Linked DNA regions of Pirellula sp. SH-Sr6A. The protein of the gene in region 2 binds, or shares a complex with, the protein of the main gene of each other region. Links are inferred from orthologs where the notes say so. Each region holds a gene or a part of one and is shown on either strand. Other genes may lie near its edges.

The links.
Region 1: the proteins of smc (region 2) and VN12_RS03630 are in contact, whole or in part, in a crystal structure (PDB 3ZGX), measured with the Bacillus subtilis proteins. The link is inferred for Pirellula sp. SH-Sr6A from one-to-one orthologs.

Annotation. Positions count from the first base shown.
Region 1 is NZ_CP011272.1:988,715-1,000,051, reverse strand. The notes cover bases 5,746-8,672. They hold VN12_RS03630 (segregation and condensation protein A), read right to left. Parts: upstream 7,654-8,672; coding sequence 6,838-7,653; downstream 5,746-6,837. Other genes in these bases: VN12_RS03625 (outer membrane protein assembly factor), read right to left, coding at 7,683-8,672; fliG (flagellar motor switch protein FliG), read left to right, coding at 5,819-6,841. In the rest of the region: rpmA (50S ribosomal protein L27), read right to left, coding at 1-193; VN12_RS03660 (hypothetical protein), read right to left, coding at 264-1,244; VN12_RS03655 (alpha/beta fold hydrolase), read left to right, coding at 1,420-2,244; VN12_RS03650 (cysteine desulfurase family protein), read right to left, coding at 2,249-3,427; dnaB (replicative DNA helicase), read left to right, coding at 3,633-5,102; VN12_RS03640 (6-pyruvoyl trahydropterin synthase family protein), read left to right, coding at 5,154-5,666; more of VN12_RS03625, read right to left, coding at 8,673-9,185; VN12_RS03620 (outer membrane protein assembly factor), read right to left, coding at 9,291-10,661; VN12_RS03615 (PVC-type heme-binding CxxCH protein), read left to right, coding at 10,887-11,337. UniProt on the Bacillus subtilis protein: Participates in chromosomal partition during cell division. May act via the formation of a condensin-like complex containing Smc and ScpB that pull DNA away from mid-cell into both cell halves.
Region 2 is NZ_CP011272.1:2,173,096-2,185,774, reverse strand. The notes cover bases 3,217-7,485. They hold smc (chromosome segregation protein SMC), read right to left. Parts: upstream 7,143-7,485; coding sequence 3,417-7,142; downstream 3,217-3,416. Other genes in these bases: VN12_RS08605 (flagellar basal body P-ring protein FlgI), read right to left, coding at 7,221-7,485; VN12_RS08615 (IS5 family transposase), read right to left, coding at 3,217-3,327. In the rest of the region: VN12_RS08635 (lactonase family protein), read left to right, coding at 1-676; VN12_RS08630 (dihydrodipicolinate synthase family protein), read left to right, coding at 764-1,708; VN12_RS08625 (hypothetical protein), read right to left, coding at 1,760-2,107; VN12_RS08620 (tRNA-binding protein), read right to left, coding at 2,128-2,466; more of VN12_RS08615, read right to left, coding at 2,542-3,216; more of VN12_RS08605, read right to left, coding at 7,486-9,197; ribA (GTP cyclohydrolase II), read right to left, coding at 9,339-10,550; VN12_RS08595 (sigma-54-dependent transcriptional regulator), read right to left, coding at 10,582-11,604; VN12_RS08590 (hypothetical protein), read right to left, coding at 11,754-12,679. UniProt on the Bacillus subtilis protein: Required for chromosome condensation and partitioning.

The DNA.
Region 1 (11,337 bases), 1.2 Mb from region 2 along the record:
CTTCGATCAAGGAAAAAATCGTGAAGTCATTCCCCATGCTTACATTTCGGCCGGGGTGCCACTTCGTACCTACCTGGCGGATCAAGATGTTGCCTGGAAACACCTTTTCTCCACCAAACTTCTTCACTCCACGACGTTGGGCGTTCGAGTCGCGACCGTTGCGAGTGGAGCCCTGACCTTTTTTGTGTGCCATCGATCTACCTAATCTTCAATCAAAAAAAAGTGTGCCGACAACGCATTCCATGTTGCGCGGGGTGGGGATTTTAGCGGTAGATCCACTGGTAATCAAGCCGTTCTTCGAGATTGAACTGCTTCAAATGGTACTCGAGACGGGCAGGGTCTTCGAACGCAGGAATCCCAAGGCGAATCAAGTCCTTGTACTCTTCGATTCCATCTCCCGCACGCCAGTGGTAGATACGGAGCGTCTTTCGCTCATAACGCATCTCTCCGCTGGAATCTGTCTTCATTTTGAAGGCATTCGACAAACCGCGAACGTCCACTGCAAAAAAGTCGACGCGAGGGTCAATGTCGGTCCATATTGCCACACCCCACACGGCGTCGTCTGGGGAATCGGACTGCTTGATTTCCTGCTGCGCCATCTGGATGTGATCAAGCAATGGCTTGCCCACTCGCTCTTTGGTCTCGATGGCTGCTTTTGCAGTGGGAAGGATTTGAGCGTCCATGGCGAAATTCCGTTCCTTGCTCACCAGCGTGAAGCGAGGCAGAAAGCGGACGGCCTGCGATTTGACCGTGGCAGGGGACCCAGGGATTTCGCTGCTCTCATCCATATCGGCCCGCAAATCGCGACCTGGATATCGGACGGAGTAGACCATGTACCAAGCTACTTTGCGTTGCAGGACGCCATTGGCGCCGGGAATATCGACGAGGATGACGCGAACCGGCTTGAACGAAAACTCCAGGTACCAAACGTCGTGCCGGAAGGTGATGTTTCGAGATTTCTCGAGAAGTGTTTCGGCGGCCGATGCGAAGAAGGGCTTGTTCTCAGGAAACTCGGGGGCCGTCCAAGCCAACTCCGGGTGCTTTTCGACGAAGTCCAGGTCGAATGTTCCTGCGATTGTGTCGGTGGCATTCTCATCCGGCGGAACAACCGTCATAACCCCTTCGGCCAGTTTCCGGGGGGGAAGTGGCTTTGGGACGGAGGCGAGAACTTCCTGAGCGGAGGCGGTTGCGTGCATCCAGGCGGTTGCGACCATCGCCACTAACAAAAAGCAACGAAAAACCATCGATTTCACGCTTGATCGAGTCCTGGACGGATGGGGAAAAGTTTGCACAGCGGCGAGCGACCGCGTCTCGAAGACGAGAAGACTACTGGGAGTATAATCCGGGGGAACGAACAGCGGAAAAGAAAACTCATTTCCGACCACTTTTTTGAACGCTCGAACCCGGGAACCGCTTGCGATGATACACGACGAATGGATGGACATTTCTTCTTCCTCTGGCGCGTGCCGACGCCTTCGAGTTCGAATCGCAGGGGGAGGCACGCCGATCCTTTTGCTTCATGGCTACCCGCTCGATAGCCGAATGTGGATCCCGCTCATCGAACGCATCCAAGACCGATTTCTCTGTATCGCTCCCGATCTCCGGGGGTTCGGCGAATCCGCCGAGGAGCGATTCGGCTTCGAGCTGGCGGACTTGGCAAGCGACGCGCACGCTCTCGTGCAACGGATCGCCGCGGAAACCGCACCGATCGTTTGCGGACTTTCCATGGGAGGCTACGTCGCCATGCGCTATATGGCGATGTTTGGCGACCAAGTCGAACGTGTCGTTCTGACCAATACTCGCGGGAACGCCGACGATGCAGAGGCTCAGAAAATCCGGCGAGAAACCGCTTCGAAGGCACTTCGCGAAGGGACAGAACCAACCGTTGCGCCGATGTTGCAAAAACTTCTGTCGTCTCGTAGTTTTGCAACGCGCCCCGATTTGGTGGAATCCATTCGAGGAATGATGTTTTCCACCCGTCCGTCTACGGTCGCTTGGGCACTGATGGCGATGGCCAATCGCCCCGATTCGATGGAGGAACTTTCCCGCTGGCCGTGCCCCGTTCTTTGCATCGCAGGGCAGGAAGACCCGATCACACCTCCCGATGCTTTGCAGCGCATCGCATCTCGGATCGATGGGGCTCCGTATCGAATCGATCCCCACAGTGCTCACTTGACTCCGATGGAGTCGCCTGATTGGTTTGCTGAACAATTGGTCGCGTTTTGTTCGCCCACGCGAGCCTGATCGTTTACGCGCCAAATCTCCACTTCGCGGTGGTCTGTTTCCGAAGCGATGCGACAACATCCACGAGAACTTCGATGGTACGGTCGATTTCCGCTTTGGTATTCTCCGTGGAAACGCTGAATCGAATACCTCCTTTGACAACCTGATCAGGAAGGTGCATGGCTTGCAGGACATGCGATGGTTGGCTCGATCCGCTCGCGCAGGCGGAGCCGGTGCTGCATGCGATTCCTTTGAGATCGAGAGCCACTTGCAAGGCCTGGCGATCCACTCCGGGAAACGAAACGCTCAACGTGTGAGGCAATCGTTTTGCCTCGCGCCCCACCACGACGGACTCCTCGATGCTTCGAACGATACCAGCCTCCAACCGATCTCGAAGCATGCTCAACTTTTCCGCGCGAGCGCCCACGCTGAGAGCCTCTTCGACTGTCGCCGCAAACGCATCGCATAGGATGGGAGCTTCGGTACCTGGGCGAAGCCCCAATTGCTGAAATCCACCGAACATTTGAGGTGCGATTTGGATTCCGTGCCGCAGGATCAAGCCCCCGATTCCGACCGGGCCATGGATCTTGTGAGCGGTGACGGTCATCGCATCTGCCTTCCAGGCTTCAAAGCAGATGGGGACCTTGCCGAGCATTTGCACGGCATCGCAATGGAACAAAACTCGATGCTCTTGGCACAGCGCAGCGACGGATTCGATAGGTTGGAGGACGCCGGTTTCGTTGTTCGCGGCCATCACCGATACCACGGACACGGGAGATGAAGAATCGGCCGTCAGCATTCGGCGGAGCGCCTCCAAATCGACGAGACCTTCCCTGGTTACTGGGATCGTTTCGGTGCTCCGTCCAAGCTGTCGCAGGCGATCGGCCGCCCCCAAGACGCTCGGGTGCTCGATGGCGGAGACGAGGATCCGACCGGGGCGAAGCTCGCTCAACCCGAACAATGCAAGGTTATTGGCTTCTGTTCCTCCGCTGGTGAAGAGCAGTTGGTCTGCTCCCATCCCAGCCGTCCGAGCGCCTAATCCTGCGAGGATTCGATCGCGAGCCGCTTCGACGAGCGATCGAGCCCGCCTACCGGCCGCATGCTGGCTGCTGGGATTGGCAATCCTCTCCAAGGATAGGACGCGCATCCGCTCCGCGATGGCGGGGGCCAAAAAGCTGGTCGCGTTGTTGTCCAAATAGATCATGCCGGCACGAGGGTTTGGAGAGGAAGCGACCGCATTGAAAGGGGGAATCGACCGAGTCGGGGTCAAGCCGCTTTATGTAGGCATTGTCCCGTCGCGATCCTACTAAATCTAGTTCACCTTCGCGATTCTACCCCGTTTCGCTAGAATGCCAGCCTTTCTCTCTCGGCAACGATGGATTGTTCCCTCTTTTCGCAAGCATATGAAGATGACATCGCCGCAAAAAAGGAACCGCAACGATGGCGGCAAAGGTGGTCCCCCCCAGGATCAGCCCCACATCCTCGATCGTTCGCCTCCTTTCGATTTGGCTGCCGAAATGGGTGTTTTGGGGAGCTTGATCCTCAATCCCGATTTGACCAATGATCTTACGTTGGTTCTTCGTGCGGACGATTTTTACGACGACGCGAATCGGAAACTCTATGCAGCGATGATCGGTTTGTTCGAGGCCGGGCGGAAGATGGACGTCACGCTGCTCGTCAATGAACTGAAGGCCGCCGGGGACTTTGAGCTCGTGGGCGGGGCTGCCTATTTGGCCAAACTGGCCAACAGCGTTCCGAACGCGGCCCACGCGATCTACTATGCCGAGATCGTCCGGACCAAGGCGACGCTACGACGATTGATCGACGCATCGACGTCCATCCTCAAAGATGCGTACGATGAGACCTTTGACGCAAAAGAACTGGTATCGCAGGCGGAGCAGAGGATTTTTCAAATCCAGGACGAGCGAAACGCCAACTCCGCCGCGCCTGTGAGCGAAGTGTTGCGCACGGCCATGAACCGGATCGATATGCGGATGCAGGGGCATCAGCTGAACACCGGGGTTATGACCCACTTCACGGACTTCGATCAGATGACAGGTGGACTCCACGATGGGGAGCTGATCATCTTGGCTGCTCGCCCTGCAATGGGTAAGACGGCCTTTGCGATGAACATCGCAGAGCAAGTCGCCATGAAGGACAATGCGCCGACCCTCTTTGTTAGTTTGGAAATGGCGGCGGTCGAGTTGGTCGATCGTTTGCTTTGCTCGGTTGCCAAAGTGAACGGTTCGCGGCTGCGGGTCGGGACGATTTCGCAGGACGATCAAAAGAGACTTATTTCCAGCGCGGCCAAAATCGCAACATCCCCTCTCTATATCGACGATGCACCGAGCCGAACGGTGAGCGAAATCGCGGCTGTCGCCCGACGGATCACCCAGCAAGAGCTTCGCAAGACCGGGGGTCGCAAGCTAGGGCTTATCGTCATCGACTACCTGCAGCTCATCGAACCGGATAACCCGAAGGATCCGCGGCAAGAGCAAGTCGCCAAAATCGCGCGTCGCCTCAAGATGTTAGCCCGGGAACAACACGTGCCCATCCTCTGTTTGTCCCAGCTCAACCGTCAATCAGAAGAGAGCAAGGATCACAAACCCAAGCTAAGCCATCTGCGGGAGTCGGGTGCGATCGAGCAAGACGCGGACGTCGTCATGTTTGTGCACCGCGAAGGGTATTACCATCGCGGTGAAGATGCCGAACAGTACGCAGGCCAGGCAGAGATTATCATCGCCAAGCAGCGAAACGGTCCGGTGGGTGATGTCGAGCTGATCTGGGAAAAGGACTTTACGCGGTTCCTTAATAAGGCACCGGAGCGGCATGAGGAGTTCAACAGCTACAGTGACTTCTCAACTCCTGGTGGCTACTAAGTCCGGAACGGCACCTTACGACATTCCCACGAATCACCCGAGAGCAGCATTATGAGCAGCGGTCACAGCGGAACCTTTCGAGTCCTCTTGCAGAAAGAGCAACTGGTCTTTTCCTCCGCGCACTTCATCACTTTTGCCGGCGACATTTGCGAATGTCTGCATGGTCACAATTATGGATTGCGAGGCGAGGTTCAGGGTAAGCTCGACGAAAACCGCTATGTCATCGACTTCATCGCGTTTCGCGACACGCTGGCCAAAATCGTGAAGCGACTGGATCACCATATGCTGCTACCGACACGGCACTCCATGATCTCCGTCCAGGAAGACGGGGACGAGGTCGTCGTCCGCTTTCGAGCCAAGCGGTGGGTTTTCCCCGCTGAAGATTGCATTCTGCTCCCGATCGTGAATACCACCGCAGAAGAGATTGCGGAATGGATCGGTCGAGAGTTGCTCTCCGAGTTGTATTCCAAGATAGGGGATAGGCTCGACTGGCTGGAGATCGGAGTGGACGAAAACAATGGGCAGTGGGGGTACTGTCGATTGCCATGGTCACGCGTTTCTTAACGGATTTGAGTCCAACGAGACAAACTGTGCAGGTTGCAATGGGATCGGCCGAATCGAGGAGATGGGCCGACCTTTCTTGACTTCAGGATGGCGAAGAAGGGTCGATGGTCCGCAAAGCGTTTGCGTTCCACCTTCCAAGCATCTTGAGCCACATGCTAAAGTCCTCACCTGTGCAACTCGCCGAAGAGGGTATTCAAAAAGCCGCGGTTCTCCTCATGGCACTTGAGGAAGACGATGCAGCCATGCTGTTGTCGAAGATGCCATCCAAATACGTGGAGGCCGTCTCGCTCGCCATTGCTCAGATCGACGATATTCCGGGCCAAGTGCAGGAAGAAGTAATCGCCGAATTTTTTGGTGGTGCCCCGAGCTCTTTGATTCATGCGTGCGGCGGATTGGAACGGGCGAAAACGCTGGTGAGGAAGGCGTTCGGCAAAGATGCTGCCGACATGCTGGCCGTCTTGCAGCAGACCATCGAATCCCTGCCGTTTGCATTCCTGCAAAAGGCGGATCCGCAAAACATTCTCACCTTTATCATGGACGAGCACCCGCAAACGATCGCGGTGGTGATCTGCCACGTCCCCGCTGCAACCGGGGCGGGAATATTGAACGGGTTGCCTCAGCAGAAGCAATTGGCTGTCATCCGTCGCATCGCTCAAATGGGGCAGACGAGTCCCGAAGCGATCGCGGACATCGAACGTGCCCTCGAGTTTCGAATGTCTATGGTTATGAACCAGTCATTCCAAAAAGCCGGGGGGGTGCCTGCGGTGGCCGAAATCCTCAACGTCACAGATCGGGCGACCGAACGCATGGTCTTGGAGAACCTCTCCAAGGACAGTCCGGAACTGGTGGAAGAGATCCGACGATTGATGTTCGTCTTCGAAGACATTCAGAAGTTGGCCGACAAAGATATTCAGACCTTGCTCAAGAACGTCGAGACCAATCAATGGGCGATGGCCCTCAAGGGAGCGAGCCCGCAGCTCCAGGAGAAGGTCATGAAGAACATGTCGCAGAGAGCAGCAGAGATCCTCAAGGAGGAAATCGGGTTCCTTGGTCGCGTCAAGCTCAGCGATGTCGAATCGGTTCAGCAAAAGATTGTCGATATCGTTCGCGGTCTCGAGGAAGCAGGCCAATTGCAGCGACCGGGCAGCGATGGAGAAGAGGAGTTCGTCGCCTAGCGAGGCATGACAGGCATGTTGGAGTTGGCAACTGCTTCGGCCTCCAAGTTATCGACCGCAGCGACTTGCAGGACCTCCTCAAAGGTTGGTCCCGCTACCAGCAGCAATGGGGTGTCGGCGTCTCGTTGTTGCGCCAAAAGCCCGTGGTGGCGCGTCAACTCGAGCGTCGCAAGGAACATGGCAACCAACCCGCTTTTGTGCATGCCCAGATCGAACAGATTTTGCAATTCGACCTCACCATGATCCCGGACCAAACCATGGATCCGTTCCATGTAAACATGGATGGGCGTGTTGTCGTAGGTTAGTTTGTGCTCCGGGGCTTTCTGTTTTGCTTTGAGTATTCGACCGAACGCGCTGACCAGATCCCACACCTCGACCTTTGCGATCGGAACGTCTGCGGCATCCAATCGTCTGGGCGGTAAGTCGTTCGCAAGCCGCGGGAATCGCAATTGCCATTGGCGACTTTGTTCGTCGAGCAAACTCGCCACGTCTCGAAACCGCTTGTATTGAACCAGGCGATCGACCAGGTTTTCGACGCCATCACCGGTCTCCTGCATCGACAGAATTTGCGGCGCCTCTTCTTCGTCGTTCGGTAAGACAGCCTTGGCCTTCATCTCGATCAATTGGCTCGTAATGTCGATGAATTCACCGACTTCATCGAGATCGAGTTCTTGCAGGATCGAAACATAGTCAAGGTACTGAGCAGTAATGCGGGACAGAGAGATTTCCTCCAGCGGGAGCTCTTCCCGCCGGATGAGATAGAGGAGCAAATCGATCGGTCCGTGGTAGGCTGGCAAGTCGATTCCGAACACCGTGCTATCTCTCCGGTCCTTTGCAGTCGTTACCGAGTCATGCCCATCGAGAACGAAAAGACTTGTCGCGAGTCCGAGTCGGCATAAGCCACCGGTACCGCGAAATCGAACGCGAGAGGAGCGGGTCCCAAGGCGGGGACAGCCACTCGGAATCCAACCCCAGGTGCAACCCGGAAGTTATCCCAGTCCAACTCGATGTCTTGTTCAATCGTCCCGTAATCCACAAAGGTAACCATGCGCAGCATGTCATCCGCAGTGATGGGGAACATGTATTCAAAGGAGCCTAAGAACTGAAAACGACCCCCGAGCTGTACGCCTTGCTCAACAGGTCCTGCCCCACGGAAATCAAACCCGCGGAGCGTCGAGTAACCCCCTGCGAAAAAGTTCTCGAAAACAGGGGTGTCGGAGCCAGAGAAGCCCAAGCGAACGGCGGACGTGAACGTATGACGTCCCGTTCGGTCGGGGCGCTCTCGAACCAGAAAGTACTTGCTCCAGTTGACTTGCCCTCGCGGGAAGTCGAATTCACCGAAGTTCTGATCGTAAATCATCTCAAAGAGATGACCTTCTGTCGGCATGAAAGGGCTATCGCGAGTGCTATGCGTCAGACGAACACGCCCCGTGTACAAATCGTTGCTACCGAGAACTCGATTGAGCGCAGGAACCGTATTGACGGCTGGATCGAATATCTTGACATCTTGTCCGGTCAGTTCCGTCGTTAGAGAGAGATCGGGGGAGATTTCATAACCGAGACCAACTCGGCCACCGAGTCTTTGCTCGGACCAATCCTGGAAGAATCGAGTGAAATAGAATCCCCCCACCGAAAGGCTGAAGGGGGAATACCCAAACAAATTCGGCTCTGTCCAGTTCACGGTATAGCGTTGCACGTTGTTACCCGGCATCAGCTCAACACGAAAGTTTTGACCGGCACCGCGAAAGGCACCATTGAAAAACCCCGTACGGGAGTTTGGCCAAGCTCGAATGTCAAAGTTGCGCTCCTCGAGGATGATCTGGGCTGCAACGCCCAAGTCACTGTTTACCGATCCACCGAGGGAGAATCGGCCGGTTTGCCCCTCCTGGACATAAACGTCCACAGGTACATCACGAATAGAAGGGTTGTAACCAAAGGGAGCTCCTTGCAGAAAAGTAGTATTCGGTTCGAGTTGCCAAGGCTGGTTCAGCGGTGGCAGTGGCTGATTCATGGGGCCTGGGGCGGAGAGAGGCTGGTTAAAACGATTGTTGTCGGCGGGGATGAATCCCGTCTGCGGAGAGTAGGATTGTTGAGGAATGGGAGCTGGATAAGCGGTCGTGGTTGGAACTGGGGCCACCACTCCGTTGGGGAGCGTTGTGTAGGGCGAGCCGACAGGTGCACCGGGGTTTTGCCCGAAACCAGGTGGTGCACCGTAGTTCCCAGTGGAGGGAACCGGATAATTGCCATAGCCAGGAGCGGGGGACTGAGCGAGGAGGGGCGTGGCACTAGAGATTCCGACGATGCCAGCAATCGACCATCGCAACAGTCGCTGCCATGACGGCATTTTTGCGGATCGAGAAGAATGATATGGAAGCATGGTTAACGCTTTGGAGTGCGGTCCGGTGATTCGTCGAAAGGGAATGGCAATCAGTGCTTGGGCAGGCGGTGCTTATTTGTCTAAGTCAACGTCTTCGGGGGGTTCTACCTTGATCGTCGGCACGATGCCTTGCGAGGGATCGTTGTTGAAGATCGAGGAGAATCGAAGGCGACGTGTAGCATCCTCGACACCTTTGCTGTTGATGATGCTGCCCGGCCGAACATTCGCGAGTGGATGAAGAACGACGCGTTCCTTGGTGTAATCGCCTTCGATATGCACCCGCACATCGCTAATACGATAGATATCACCTTCACCTACGTTGTAGATGATGTCGACTTCGTTATTCAGCTGATAGACAAGCTCGCCGACGACATCGCAAAAGTAATGTCCCTGCGTCCCATACAGATCGCGGATGAATCGTTCATCAGCGGCTTTGTTGTCCAGCTGAAAGGGCTCTCCTTGCTTCGCTGACATGTAGGGCATCAATTCTGAGGGTTGGTAACGCTTCGTACCGCTGATGGCCACCGAGCGAATCTTGTATCGAACCCCTTCGTAGATCACGAAGGTGAGATCGACCCATTTTCCACTGTTGTCGTATTCCTTTCGAACATCCACACGTGCGTCAAAGTAGCCGAGCCGTCGGTAATATGCGGTCAATGTTTGGCGGTCGTTTTCAATCTTCAGATCCGACGCGCGATTGAACATCCATTTGGTCAGTCCGCCCCGCGCATCCTTGGATGAGATCTTTGCTTTGAGAAGCTCGCTGCTAAAGTCTTTGTTTCCTGCGAAGCCGATGGAATTGAAACGTTCGATGGGCCCTTCATTGATGACGAACTCCACGTCCCGTTCGCCTGGAAGCAAACCGGATACCACTTGGATATCGACTTGGTTCATCCCTTTGTCTTGGTAGTACTCGATCAGGTTGGTGCGTGCCGAATTGATCGCGATGGGGTCGAGCGGCTCTCCTTTGGCGATCCCTGCATGCTTGATCAAGGCGGCGTCGTCGACGCTCTGATTGCCTGTGAAGAGTACGGATTTGATGATCGGTCGTTCTTGAACGATCAGCTTCATGTGCACTCCACCGGACTCTTCGGTGAAGTAGGGTTCAATTCTCTTGAACAACCCGGTGCGATAAAGGGCGGCGATGTCGCGTTGAAAGGTCTCCGTGTCAAATACCCGGTCCTGCCTCGATTGCATGACGGCGAGGATCGCGTTTTCCGATACCGATTTGTTCCCCTCGATCTTGACCGACAGAATTACCGATCCGTTTTTGGCCTCTCGAGCGCGCGGACCGCCTGATTCGAAAACCCGGTCCTCAAATTTGGGCTCGCTAAACGCCGGAGCGGGATCGTTGCCAGGCCCCCCTCCCATTTGTGCATAGGTGGTGCTAATCAATGCGATTGACAGCGAAGCGGTGGCTGCGATTTGGAAAAGTGGCTTCATGACAATCTCCCTGTAAGGCGCTCGGGTGGGGAATACTTCTGTTGCTGAATACAGAATCTCGGGGGGAGGATGCAAGGTGCAGACGAGCTGTCTTTAGGCATTCTTCGAATTTTGGTTACAATTAGCACCCGCAAGCCCGTGGAAGTAGCGAAAACCATTTCGCTAACCTGCCAGGTTTGCTGAATCGCCTCTCCCTCTCCATCTTTCCTAGTCACCCCCTCTGCAATGACAGCAAATATTCGATTCTGTGCTTGGTTCCTCGCAGGTCTCCTCTCCACCGCCCACGCGGCGGACCGCTTTGTACCCGCTGAGCCCGCGACGCCTCTGCCTGAGTTTGGGCTTACGATTCGTTCCACTCCACACCGAACTCCGGCCGAGGAACAAGCAGGGTTTCACGTACCCGAGGGGTTCGTCGTCGATTTGATCGCTTCCGAGCCCGATATTTCGAAACCTCTGAATATGGCATTTGACGCCAAGGGGAGACTTTGGGTTACTCAGACGAAACACTACCCTTTTCCGGTCAAAGAGGGGGAGCCGGCGAGCGATTCGATCGTGGTCTTAGAGGATTCGGACCGCGATGGTGCGTTTGAGACCAAGCGATTGTTCGCTTCAGAGCTGAATATTCCCATTGGGATTTTGCCTGTCGACGATGGCGTCATCTGCTTTTCCATTCCCA
Region 2 (12,679 bases):
GTTGCAGCGCATTGAGCATTCAGGAACAGGAAAGGACCCTTCTCGACAATCCAGCCCCCATGCGCATTGCAGCGTGTGGACCAAAAACGGATCCTATCTTCTCGTTGCCGATCTTGGGATGGACCGAGTCGTGGTCTACGAGCCTGACCGAGCGATGCGCCTTTTCAAGCCTCGTCCCGACCTCGACTTGGTCCTAGCACCAGGAGCCGGTCCGCGGCATCTCACGTTCGATCCAACCGAGCGGATCCTTTATGTCATCAACGAGCTCGACATGACGATCTCCAGTTTTCTTTGGGACGGAAGTCGGCCATCTACACATCTCGAGACCGTGACGACACTCCCCCCGGGAGTATCCGATCCAGGCTATTCCACCGCAGAAATCTTGGTGCATCCGTCAGGGAAATTTCTCTACGGCAGCAATCGTGGGCACAACACCATCGCTTCCTTTCAGATCGATCCGTCGACGGGCAAGCTGGCTTCGACAGGTCACACACCGACCCTGGGTAAAACGCCACGGAACTTTCGCCTCTCGCCGGATGGACAATTCCTCTTGGCGGAAAATCAACAATCCAACGACATCGTTTCTTTTCGAATCGATCCAGAGAAGGGAACGCTTCAGTCGACTCGATTCCGTATCGAAGCCCCCGCGCCGGCATGTATCAAGTTCCTTAAATAGAGTGCACAAATTCATCGATCGCGACTAGACTTTCGTCTTCTCGTTTTCAGTTCCCGTTGCTCACCGATTTGCACTGACCAAAGTCCCATGACACGAAAAGACCATTTCTTCCGCGGCTGTATGCCCGCCTTGATGACTCCCTGCAAATCGGATCGAACTCCAGACTACGATGCCTTGGTTCGCAAGGGACAGGAACTGATCCAAATAGGGATGAAAGCCGTCATTTACTGCGGTTCCATGGGGGATTGGCCCCTTCTGACCGAATCTCAACGCCAAGAAGGTGTGAAACGCTTGGCGGAGGCGGGAGTTCCCGTCGTCGTGGGAACCGGTGCTCAAAATACGAGCCTGGCGGTCGACCACGCAGCTCACGGTCAAAAGGTGGGAGCCAAGGGGTTGATGGTCATTCCCCGCGTTCTGTCTCGCGGCACCTCGCCAGCAGCCCAGTACCAGCACTTCTCGAAGATCCTCGCCGCCGCACCCGACCTTCCTTCGGTGATTTACAACAGCCCCTACTACGGATACCAAACCAAAGCGGACTTGTTCTTTCAATTGCGACAAAAACATAAGAACTTGGTCGGCTTCAAAGAGTTTGGCGGTGCGGCTTCATTGGACTATGCGGCCGAGCATATCACGAGCGGTGATCCCGATCTCTCCCTCATGGTCGGCGTGGATACCCAAGTCGTACACGGGTTCCTCTACTGCGGAGCCGCAGGGGCGATCACCGGTGTGGGGAACGCCATACCACGCGAAGTACTCCGATTGGTCGAGCTTTGTGAACGGGCCGTCCAGGGAGACTCGCAGGCCAAGCAATGGGCTTTCGAACTCAGCGATGCTTTGAAGGTGCTTTCTACCTTCGATGAAGGTCCTGATTTGGTTCTCTATTACAAACGCCTCATGGTCCTGGCAGGGAACCCCGAATACACATTGCAGCTTCAAGAAAGCGACGCGCTCAGCGCAAGCCAACTTGGATTCCTCGACCAACAGTGGCAACAGTTTCGTACGTGGTGGGATCGTTGGCCCGGCCGATCCTAGTAGGCATCGCTCAACCTCGGGTGCTTCTAGTTCAACACCAGTAGGCCTCCGTCATTGCATTCGAAACATACCCTCGATGATCAATACGCACGTGGCCGTAATGAGCAATACTCCCAGCAGCCACGCGAGCGAGACCTTCTGCAACAGCTTGGGGCTCACCTTCAATTGCTTTCCCTCTTCGGGGCTAAAGAGGAGAATGGCAAGCATGAAACCAAACGGCACGAGCGGTAGACTGAGAATGCACAGTGCGATCGCGATGTAGAATGCGGTCGGGTAGTTCTTGTAGCAGGCGGCGAAAGCCGCGACGGCTGCCGTCCAAAGCAAAACTTGCGAAATGCGGAATTGAAACTGCTGGAGAACTGGACGTTGAGGGATGCGGTGGTCTTCGTCTTCTGACATGTTCCGTCATAGGGAGAGATCTAGAGGAGTTTGGTCCCCAGCGGAACTTCTTTGTCGGGTACGCATAACGCAACCTCCCCGTGCGAGTTGTGAAAACCTGTCACGAGGCACTCGGACATATGCGAGCCGATCTGCATCGCGGGTAAGTTCACCACGGCGACAATCAGCTTGCCGATGAGGTCTTCCGGCTTGTAGAGGGAAGTGATTTGAGCACTCGACTTCTTGATGCCAATCTCGTGGCCAAAATCGATACGGATGAGCAAGGCCGGCTTCCGTGCACCTTCGAAGATGGCCGCATCGAGCACACGCCCTACGCGCAACTCCACTTTGAGAAAATCATCCAGGGCAATCCTATCCATCGTTCGATCCACCACCCTCGAGATAAAGTTCCTAGAGCGACTCGGAACTAAGAACGTGTTTTGAAATTGCCTTTCCTACATTTTTGCTAACCGGCGAGACATTAAATCGATCATGGAGATGTAGATCATGGTTTCACTCGTGTCTGCAAGTCGTTCGTAATCTTTGCTTAGGCGTCGCCGTCGATTGATCCACGCGAATGTGCGCTCGACGATCCATCGTTTTGGTAGTACTTGGAAACCTTTTGCGGCTATCGGTCGCAGCACTGTTTGCAACTGAAGTCCTTCCTGCTCTTTCAGTAGCTGTGGAAGGCCACCCTTCCCGTAAGCGCCATCGGCGAACACGATCTTGATTTTTCGATAGAGGCTGCGGATACCCTGCATAACAATCGATCCTCCATCATAGTCCTGGATTTCAGCGCTGTGGACAACGACCATCAAGAGCATCCCCAGTGTATCAACGAGGATATGTCGCTTGCGACCTGTGATCTTCTTTCCGGCGTCGTATCCACGGGTTTCACCACCCTCGGCCGTCCTGATCGATTGGCTGTCGATGATTCCAACCGTAGGTGCTGCTTTTTTGCCTGTCGCTTTTCGAACCTCGCTACGGAGTAGTTCATGGATAGCCAGCCAAACCCCGTCAAGCTTCCACTGGCGAAATACCCCGTAGACTGTATTCCAGTGCGGAAACTCTTTGGGAAGAAATCGCCACTGGCACCCTGTGCGGCAGACATACAGAATGGCATTGATGATTCGCCTCCGATCGATCCGTTTTCGTCCACGCTGATTGGCAGGGGGTAATACTTTTTGAATCAACTGCCATTGCTTGTCGGATAGGCAACTTGGATAATCCATTCCACTCATGATCGCTACGGCTCCTTGTAGTCCGGGAAACTTTTTCGCTTCCTGAGCCGTAGCGATTTTTTCAATTCAAGGCAATTTCAAAACACGTTCTAAGCAGCGAGCTTTCGGTCTTTGGTGAGGATCTCCCCTTTCTCGTTGACTTCTTCGAAGCGAACGGAGACCTGTCGCGAAACCCCGCTTTCCTGCATGGTAACACCATAGATCATGTTGGCTGCCGTCATTGTTTTCTTGCTATGCGTCACGACGATGAACTTGGTAGTCGAGAGAAACTCTCTGAGAACCGTCACAAAACGACCAATATTGGCTTCGTCGAAAGGCGCATCGACTTCATCGAGAATACAAAACGGGCTCGGACGATATTGAAAGAATGCCATGATCAATGCGACTGCTGTGAGAGCTTTTTCGCCACCGCTCAGAAGCGAATTGCTAAGCGTCGTCTTGCCCGGGGGCGTTGCAATGATCTCGATACCGCTATCCGGATCGTTTTCGTTTTCCAGAAGAATGTCGGCGAAGCCACCGCCGAAAGAACGCCGATACAGGTCTTGGAAATTTTTGCGAATCGCTTGCAGCGTCTCGACGAACAAGTGACGAGAATCTTCGTCGATTTTCGTCATAGTCCGCAGCAATCCATTCTTCGCTTCGATCAAGTCGCTTTGGTGACCGGCGAGGCGATCGTACCTCGATTGCAATGCATCGAGCTCTGCGAGCGCCTCCATGTTGACACTCCCGGTCGACGCGATTTCGGATCGGAGCCATGCAATTTCCGATTCCGTTTTCTGTTTGAGTTGTTGCAACTCATGCGTATTGGAGACTGCAGCGATCGATTGGAGTTGTGCAGCCGTTTCTTCAGAAAGACGTTCGTCTTCGGTATGCAGCTCGAGTTCCAGCAAATCCTGAGGCAAGTGGATTTGATATTCTGCGGCGTAGTGCTCGCGAAGCTGTGCAACTTGGGAGTCGATTTGCTGCAAGTTTTGGGTGATCTGTGCTAACTTGTCTTCATTCTTATCCAGTTGACGTCGCATTTGCTCAAACTGGCGTGAAGCTTGTCCGGCCGCATTGTTCTGTTCGTCGATCTTCGCCAGCTGCGCAATGCGCTGGGCTTCTAGGTTGGTGGCGGTCGCTCGCAGTTCGCCCATCGCCTCCAGGCAGCGGGCGGCATGCTGTTTGGATTCTTGGATACGCTGGTCGATTTGCGCGAGGGACAGGCTGGCCTGGCTCACATTCTTTTCTCTCTCCGATGCGTCCAATACGAGTTGATCCAGCGTGAGCTTCAATCCGTCGAGCCTTTGTTCCAATCGAGCCACTTGGATCTTTTGTTCATTCGCTAGCGACTCTTGAAGCTTTAGTTTGGACTGAAGCTCCGTTCTCTTCTCCCTCCATGAGTGCAGACGAACATCGATCTCTTCGCGTGCCAATTCGCTGTGTTGGCATTCTGCATCCGCCTCCTGAGACTGGTTCTCTGCATCGAGAATGCGTTCATCACCGTTTGCGATCTGAGATAGGATCTCGTCGATTCTTTTCAGAAGGTTCGATCGTCGCTCTTGATTGGACTCCGACAGAACTTCGACACGCGAAAGCTCTTGCGAAGCCTCCCTCTCTTGCCCCGCTAATTGCTTCAAGGCTTGTTCTTCGCGAGCCAAGCTTTCTTGAAGGTTTACCATCGCCTGAGTCGCTTGCTCGAGCTCCGATTCGAGATGCAGGATCTCTTCGCGCGCCATCTGCATTTCTGTCCGTCGGGAGATCAATCCTAAGCCCGCTTGCAACGACCCGATCGTAATGCTTCCATCCGAATCGACCAATTGGCATTCCGCGGTCACGAATCGCAATCCGGCTCCGCGAAAGTGGCTGAGTTCCAAGGCGGTCGCCAAAGAATCCACGAACCATGTCGTTCCGAGCAAAGCTCGGATGAGCGGTTCGTACTCGGGAGCATACTGGGTTAGCCGATCAGCTCGCCCGATGATTCCTCGCAGTCCATCGAGCTGTATCTTCTCCCCTGTTCGTCGGTTGGGGAGACGATCCAGTCGGAGCAAGGTCACGCGGCCATCGACGGAGAGGGCGCCTTCATGGATCCAGTCGACAATTTGACCGTTGCTCAAAACGATCGCATCCGCGAGGTGCCCGAGCGCCACGTCGATCAAGGGGGCCAGGTGCATTTCGCTCGAAAGAATATCCGCAACAAGTCCCCGCACCGAATGCCACGGGTTCGACATCATCGAGACGCTAGACTCACCATCTTTCAAGTCGAGGTCTTGGTTCGCACGTGCGAGTCGCAACAATTGTTGTCCACCCCGGCCATCTCCTGCGAATTGGTCTTCCAATTGCGCAAGAACCGACAATCGTTCTCGTACCCCGTGCAATTTGCCTTGCATCGCGGCGAGTTGTTCTTGATTTTCGAACAGCTTCTTCCGCCCTTGTTCGAGCGATTGTTCTGCTTGGGATCGCCCCTCTCTAGCCGTCGCCGCTCGCACCCTGGCCTGTTCTATCTCTTGCGATAGTTGAGTGGATTCCTTTTCTTGACGTTCCCATTCCAATCGTAACTGCGACTCCTGACCTCGCCAGGTTTCGATCGAGTTTTGCAGCTGCTCGATGTGGTACTGAAAACTGACGATTTTGGAACGCAACGTGTGAATGGTCGTTTGCGTCTCGTTATACGTGGCCGTATCGGAGTCGATCGATTGGTTCAACTGCTCGAGCTCGCGGCGAACTTCATCCAGATCCGCTTCACGATTCGAAAGCAGCTGAATTGCGTCTATCTGTTCTTGTTGGATCGACTCGATTTCGCGTTGTCGCGTTTGGGTTTCTTCTACGGACGAGGAAGCTCGCTCTTGCAATGCGATCAAACGTTCTTGAATGAGCGATCGTTCGATCTCCAACTCTTCCGAGCGGGCGATGGCTGTTTTGTATCCGCTTTCCGCTGCGATCGCTTCTTTTTCTGCGTTTAGATACGCATTCTGAAAGGAGACAAGCTCCGACTGCAGTGCATCCAGTAGGTTTTTCTCTCGAGCTGCAGACTCTTCCAGCTCTTTCCATTTCACCAAACATTCTTCTTTGGAGGTGATCGCCTCCGTCCGTTGAATTTCCAGAGCGTTGCGTTGGTGTTCCAGCAGGCGAGACTCGATCCAACCAAGATTCCATCGTTGTGTTGTAAGTTGATGGGTGATTTCTCGATACCGCTGCGCCTTGGTCGCCTGGCTCTTGAGGGTTTGCAATCGCTTTCCAACTTCGTCGACGATGTCCCCCAGCCGAACCAGGTTTTGATCGACGCGTTGCATTCGACGTTCGGCTTCCACCTTTTTGGCTTTGAACCGAGAAATGCCGGCAGCCTCTTCGAAAATTCCGCGTCGATCTTTCGCGGAGGCTTGCAGCAGGCGATCAACCTTCCCCTGTTCGATGAGACTGTAAGCATCGACGCCGACACCAGTGCCCCGAAAGAGATCTTTGACATCTTTCAGCCGACAAGGCTGGCCGTTGATCGCGTACTCCCCTTCGCCGCTGCGAAAAACCCTTCGGCTCACATGCACTTCTTCGGAGTCGTGATGAAAGATGCGAGACGTATTGTCGAGAACAAGCACGACCTCGGCGCTGTTCGCCGGTTTGCGTCCCCCCTCCGCGGAACCTTTAAAGATCACATCCGCCATGTCTGCACCACGGAGCGCTTTGGCGCTCTGGGCACCGAGCACCCACTTTACTGCATCGACGACGTTGGATTTTCCAGATCCGTTCGGACCGACGACTACGGTGATCCCGTCGGGGAACTCGAACCGCGTTTTGTCGGCAAAACTCTTGAAGCCTACCAGTTCGAGGGCTTTGAGCATGAAAGAGTCCGATGGATCCGAATCAAAAAGTGGTGAGGTTTAGGGTGAGGATTAGGTGAGGTTGGGATGGTGCAGCCGTTAGTTCAATGCGTCCCAGTCGATCTCAGGAAGCGCCGTCGATGCATTCGACGAAGTGGAGACCGTAGGGGATACTCCAGTTGGAAGCGCCTCGACGGATTCTATTTCCTGTTCCTTGGCCGAGACATCAAGATCGATTCCAGATTCCGATGACGATCGCTGTGGGGTAACTGCTTCGCCGCGAAACCAATTGGAGACAGTCCACCAGGATTTGGTCTCGTTCTGCCGCGAGCTCGCGTCCACTTCCACGGGCCTTTCTTCTGTAATTTCGGATTCACCATCGCGCTTGTAGATACGACCCGCCATAGGACGTGGATTGAAAGCAACGGGGATGCTGATGCATTTCTTCTCCGACAGTTGCGATATGGTCTGCACAAGGTCGTTATAAGAAGCATTCGCAGCACCGAGTGCACGCAACAACGAGACCGTATCGGCGTCGACAACAGATCGAATGACGTCGGACGATGATTTGCGAGTGACCAGCAGTTGGTTACCAGAGACGGGTGTCAAAGTCACAAAGGGAGTAGGGTTCAATGTGGAGGTTAGGGTCACGGGTGACGTGCTCCCAAAGCAAACAATCTCTTGCTTGGTTTGCAGCGAAATGGCGATAAGAGGTGTTTGGCTGGCGATCAAGGACATGGAAACGCGATCATTCAAACGTTCGCCCTGTACGAGCGCATCGGACTCATCCCGTTGACGCAGAGCCCAGAACGCACCGTATCTCAACTCGGGTTCGGATTCTTGAAGCAATTTTTCCAATGCCTCGCGGGCGCTGTCCTGCTCGTTCATGGCCAATCCCACGAGGCAGAGCGGTCGGAACGCAACTTCTTTTCTCGCAATTTCGGCGAGGACTGGAACCGATTCCTTTCGGTCGAGGTAAGCGAGTGAATAAGCCGTATAGAATCGAATCTCGGTGTCGACGGAGGATAGGGTGTCGACGAGAACATCGATCGCTTCAGGGGTTCCGAGCGATTCCAGTTCTGCTGCAGCGCGCCGAACGGTTGTACGATCGCGGACCAGTTTTTTGCATCCCTCCAGACGCTCTTTGCGTTCCTCTTCGCTTTCATTGAATCCGGTCGCGAGCAAAACCGATGCGAAGTGCGAAGCATCGAATCGGTATTTCGGCATCGTCGTCAACGCGACCTGTGCATCATTTTTTCCTTCTGCCATCAAACGCTGTCGCGAAGCTTCGTGAAAGTAGAATCGCTTGTTGATCGCTTCTTCTATGGACTTCGTCACCATCACATGCTTGAAGTCAGGCCGTACCTGGAGTCCCAAACGTCTGGGTTGCAACAGTCGTCCACCCCCCACAATCACCGCGCGCAGTGGTTCGCGATCCCTCTTGGTATACGCTGCCGGGAGAATCACAAGTTCGCCTTGCGCGACCGCCTTGTCATCGCTCTCGCGAATTTTGCCGCCGACGTTCACCATCTCGCGCAGGCGAGCTTCCAAAAGGAAACCGCCAGTCAAGTCGCTGGCGTTGCATTCGGTCGAACATTCGATGCTGACGTCGATGACTTGATTGTCGCGATCCCCGGGGTTTCCATAACCTCGAACTTTTACGAGGGCGGTCCAAAGCGCATCGAGAGTCGCTTCGGGAGATGCGGTCTCTCGGATGCGCATTTCTTTCAACATCATGTCGCGGGCCGCGCCGGGTTTGACCGATCCCCCGGTGTTATTGAGCCCGGTGACCAATCCATAGGCATCGTACTGGTGGATGACCAAGCCTGTGATGCCGGCGACCTCCCCGATCAATCGGGGGCGCTCTGGATCCTTCAATAACTGTTTGATCCGTTTGGTTTCTTTGATGAAATGGGAGTTTTCATCATTTTTCTTTCGGCCGAACCACGATTGACAGCCCACGAAACCAACGAGAATTAGCAGCGAGCAAACTACGAGTGGGCTGCGACTGCGCCGTTGACGAGACGGGCATGAATTGGATTTGAACAAAATGGTGTCCAGCGCGGTTCGGTCCATCGATCGATCATTCCTATTCGCAAGAATAGTTCGCGTCCCATGGGATCCATCCCATCGGCGCAGATTCACTCCGGTTCATAACGAGATCGCGCGAGCTAGGTCAAGGTCATGACGGGGAATTCAGGAATGCTGGCATTCCCATCAAGGAAGCTTGTGACCCATCTTGTCGCGCTTGGTCGCGAGGTAAGCGGCGTTATGCTCATTGATCTCCGGAATAATCGGCACTTGATCGACAACCGAAAGGTCAAATCCACGCAGGTTGAAGGCTTCCTTTTTCTTGGGATTATTGGTGAGGAGCCGAATTTCGTGCAATCCGAGATCCTTCAGAATTTGGATGCCAATACCGTAATCCCGCATGTCTGCTTTGAAGCCAAGTTTGTGATTGGCTTCGACGGTATCCAAGCCTTCTTCTTGGAGCGCATAGGCTTTGATTTTTTGAGCAAGACCAATACCCCGTCCTTCTTGTGGCAAATAGACCAAAACACCTCGCCCCTCGCGCGCGATCGCTTCCAACGCTTGTTGGAGTTGATCGCCGCAGTCGCATCGGAGGGACGCGACCAGATCGCCGGTGAAGCAACTGCTATGCATCCGGACCAAGGGTGCTTTTTCCCCGGGGACGCTGAGATCACCCATCACGAGCGCCACCGGTTCCTGCGATTCAAACTGCACCCCGTAGACGATGATGTCGAACAGTCCGTAGCGAGTAGGCAATTTGGCCTTGGCCGTCCTGTTCACCAATTTCTCGCTGATACGTCGATGCGAGATAATCTGCTCCACGGTGATGATTTCCAACCCGTACTTCTCGGCGAGGTCCAACAGCTCATCTCGCGTCGCTCTATCCCCTTCGTGATTCAAAATCTCGCACAATACCCCCGCCGGCGTTAAGCCTGCCATGCGCGCCAGATCCACTGCTGCCTCCGTATGACCGGCTCGTCGCAATACGCCACCTTCCATTGCCAGGAGTGGATAAACGTGTCCGGGTTTTACGAAATCGGAAGGCTTCGAACTCTCGCTGGCAAGTCTTCGAATGGTTTCAGCTCGCTCCCCGGCAGTGATACCCGTTTTGCAGCCCGCATGATCAACGGGCGTCATAAAGGCGGTTGTCAGTGGGGAGGTGTTGTGATCTACCAGGGGACGAAGTTCCAGTCGCTGGCAGACCGAAGGCAACACCGGTGCACAGAGTTGTCCGTGGCCTTGGAGCATAAAATTGATGGTCTCGGTCGTGACTGATTCTGCAGCACAAACAAAATCACCTTCGTTCTCACGATCTTCATCGTCGAGTACGATCACCACCTCTCCTCGGGCGATCGCTGCGACGGCCTTTTCGATACTGCTGAACTTTGTGTTTGTCATGTTGGATGGATTTTGGAGTAGCCCAATCGAGTCAGGAGTTTGGATGGGAGTTGGGGTCCATGTCATCCAAGCTATAGTCTTTCATTTTCTTATGAAGCGTATTGCGGTTGATTCCAAGCCGCGTGGCTGCTTTTGTCTGCACATAATTGCAGGACGAGAGGACTTGCGCAATCAGCTCTTTTTCGACTCGGTCCACGATGGCGTTGTGCAGGTTGGTGGCATCGGCTGGACATTGCCGAATTCCTTCGACGACCACCTCGGACGCCAAGCTTTGGAAGTCCCACTTTTTCTGTTCGTTCCCAGCATGCGCGGGCTCGGGCGTCGGTCCGCGTCCCGTCACGGTGGTTGGCAAGAGGTCACAGGTCAATTCATCGGTTTCGGCCATTACCACCGATCGCTCGATGTAGTTTTGCAATTCACGAACATTGCCAGGCCAATGGTAATCCTGCAACGCCTGCATCGCTTCGCGTTCGATATGAACCACATACCGTTCGTTCAGTGTACTATATACTTGTAGGAAGTGCCCGACGAGCGCGGGGATGTCCTCCCGTCGCTTGCGAAGCGGCGGAATTTCGATCGGGACCACATTCAATCGCCAATACAAATCTTCTCGAAAACGCTCGTGTTTGATCTCTTCCGCCAGATCCCGATTGCTAGCCGCAATGACGCGTGTGTCGACCGAAACCGTTTCGGTGTCTCCGACGCGCTCGAATTCTTTCTGCTGCAGGACGCGGAGGAGCTTGACCTGCAGGTGCATCGACGTGCTGTTGATTTCATCCAGGAATATCGTGCCGGAATGAGCCGCTTCGAACCGACCTGCTCGATTGTTGACGGCTCCGGTGAAGGCACCTCGAACGTGTCCGAAAAGCTCGCTCTCTAGCAAACTCTCGCTTAACGCGCCGCAGTTGACTTTGACGAAGGGACCGCTGTTGCGACCGCTCAACTGATGAATCGCATTGGCAATCACTTCCTTCCCGGAACCGGTTTCACCCAAAAGCAAAACCGAGGCATTGCTGGGGGCCACGCGACGGGTGATGCGAAAAACGTCCTGCATGGCGGGAGAGGAGCCGATGACCCCTGGAAGCAACGTTCCAGCGCTGACACGCTGCAATCCGTTGTCTTGCCTGATTCCTGCCATGGAGTTCCGACTTTTAGAAGGCTGACGAAACAACACGGCGCCCACGCCAAGGGCACGATGCCGTGTTAAGGAGCAATCGCCCCCCATTCGCGATCCCCGCGACTGGCTTCGACTGCATCCAGCATCCGACTCAGCAATTGACGGGTATCGACCTCGCTTTTGCCTCGCTCGTTATACACATCGTACAGCCCATCAGCCGTCTCGGAAGAGACCTGCAGTCCAAATTGACGAAGCGATTGCACAAAAAGTTGGCTTGCCTGCTCGCGTTCGGGCAACGGAATTGCACTGTCCAGAACTTTAAGGATCAGTTCACGCTGTCCGACGGGTGTTTGGGGGATTTTCGATTGCACAGGGGGCTTCTTCGGAGCCGTAACCAACTTGCCGAGCTGAACTTCGCGAAACCGACCCGCTTCTTCCTTCCAAAAAACCTTGTCGACGTCGCTCATGGGACTTGCACCGAACGCAACACGGCTTCGTCGAAGTATGTCTTGCAAACCAATCTCATCAGGCGGGACGCTACCGAGCACCATTTGCGACTCCAAATCCAAAACACGCAGCTCGGAACTGCTCAAGGACTCAGCAAGGACTGCGATCGGAACCGAGGCGCCCGTCGAAGTCCCGCGAATGCGCTGCACGAGCTGACCGAGATCCATTTCGAGTGTGCGCGAGACGATGAAGATTTCTTCTACCGGGGCTCCCTCCTTGCAACGCGCAAGCACTGCTCCTGCGGACGAAAACTCCTCACATTGGTAATCAAAAGATTCCAATAACGAGCGAAGATGCGAGCGGAGAGAGCTGCTCCCTCCTACAACAAGGGCTCGCCGTTTTGTCGTCAACTGCACCATCTCTGCGGCGACGCGATCCAGCTTGCCCCGTCCCAGAAAACTCTCGTTCCCGACACTCCGATCCGATCCCATCCACCGCATCAAACCCATCGCACACGCATACCGGACCGAGGGGTACCCCGACTCGAGACCTTGTACCAACCGGT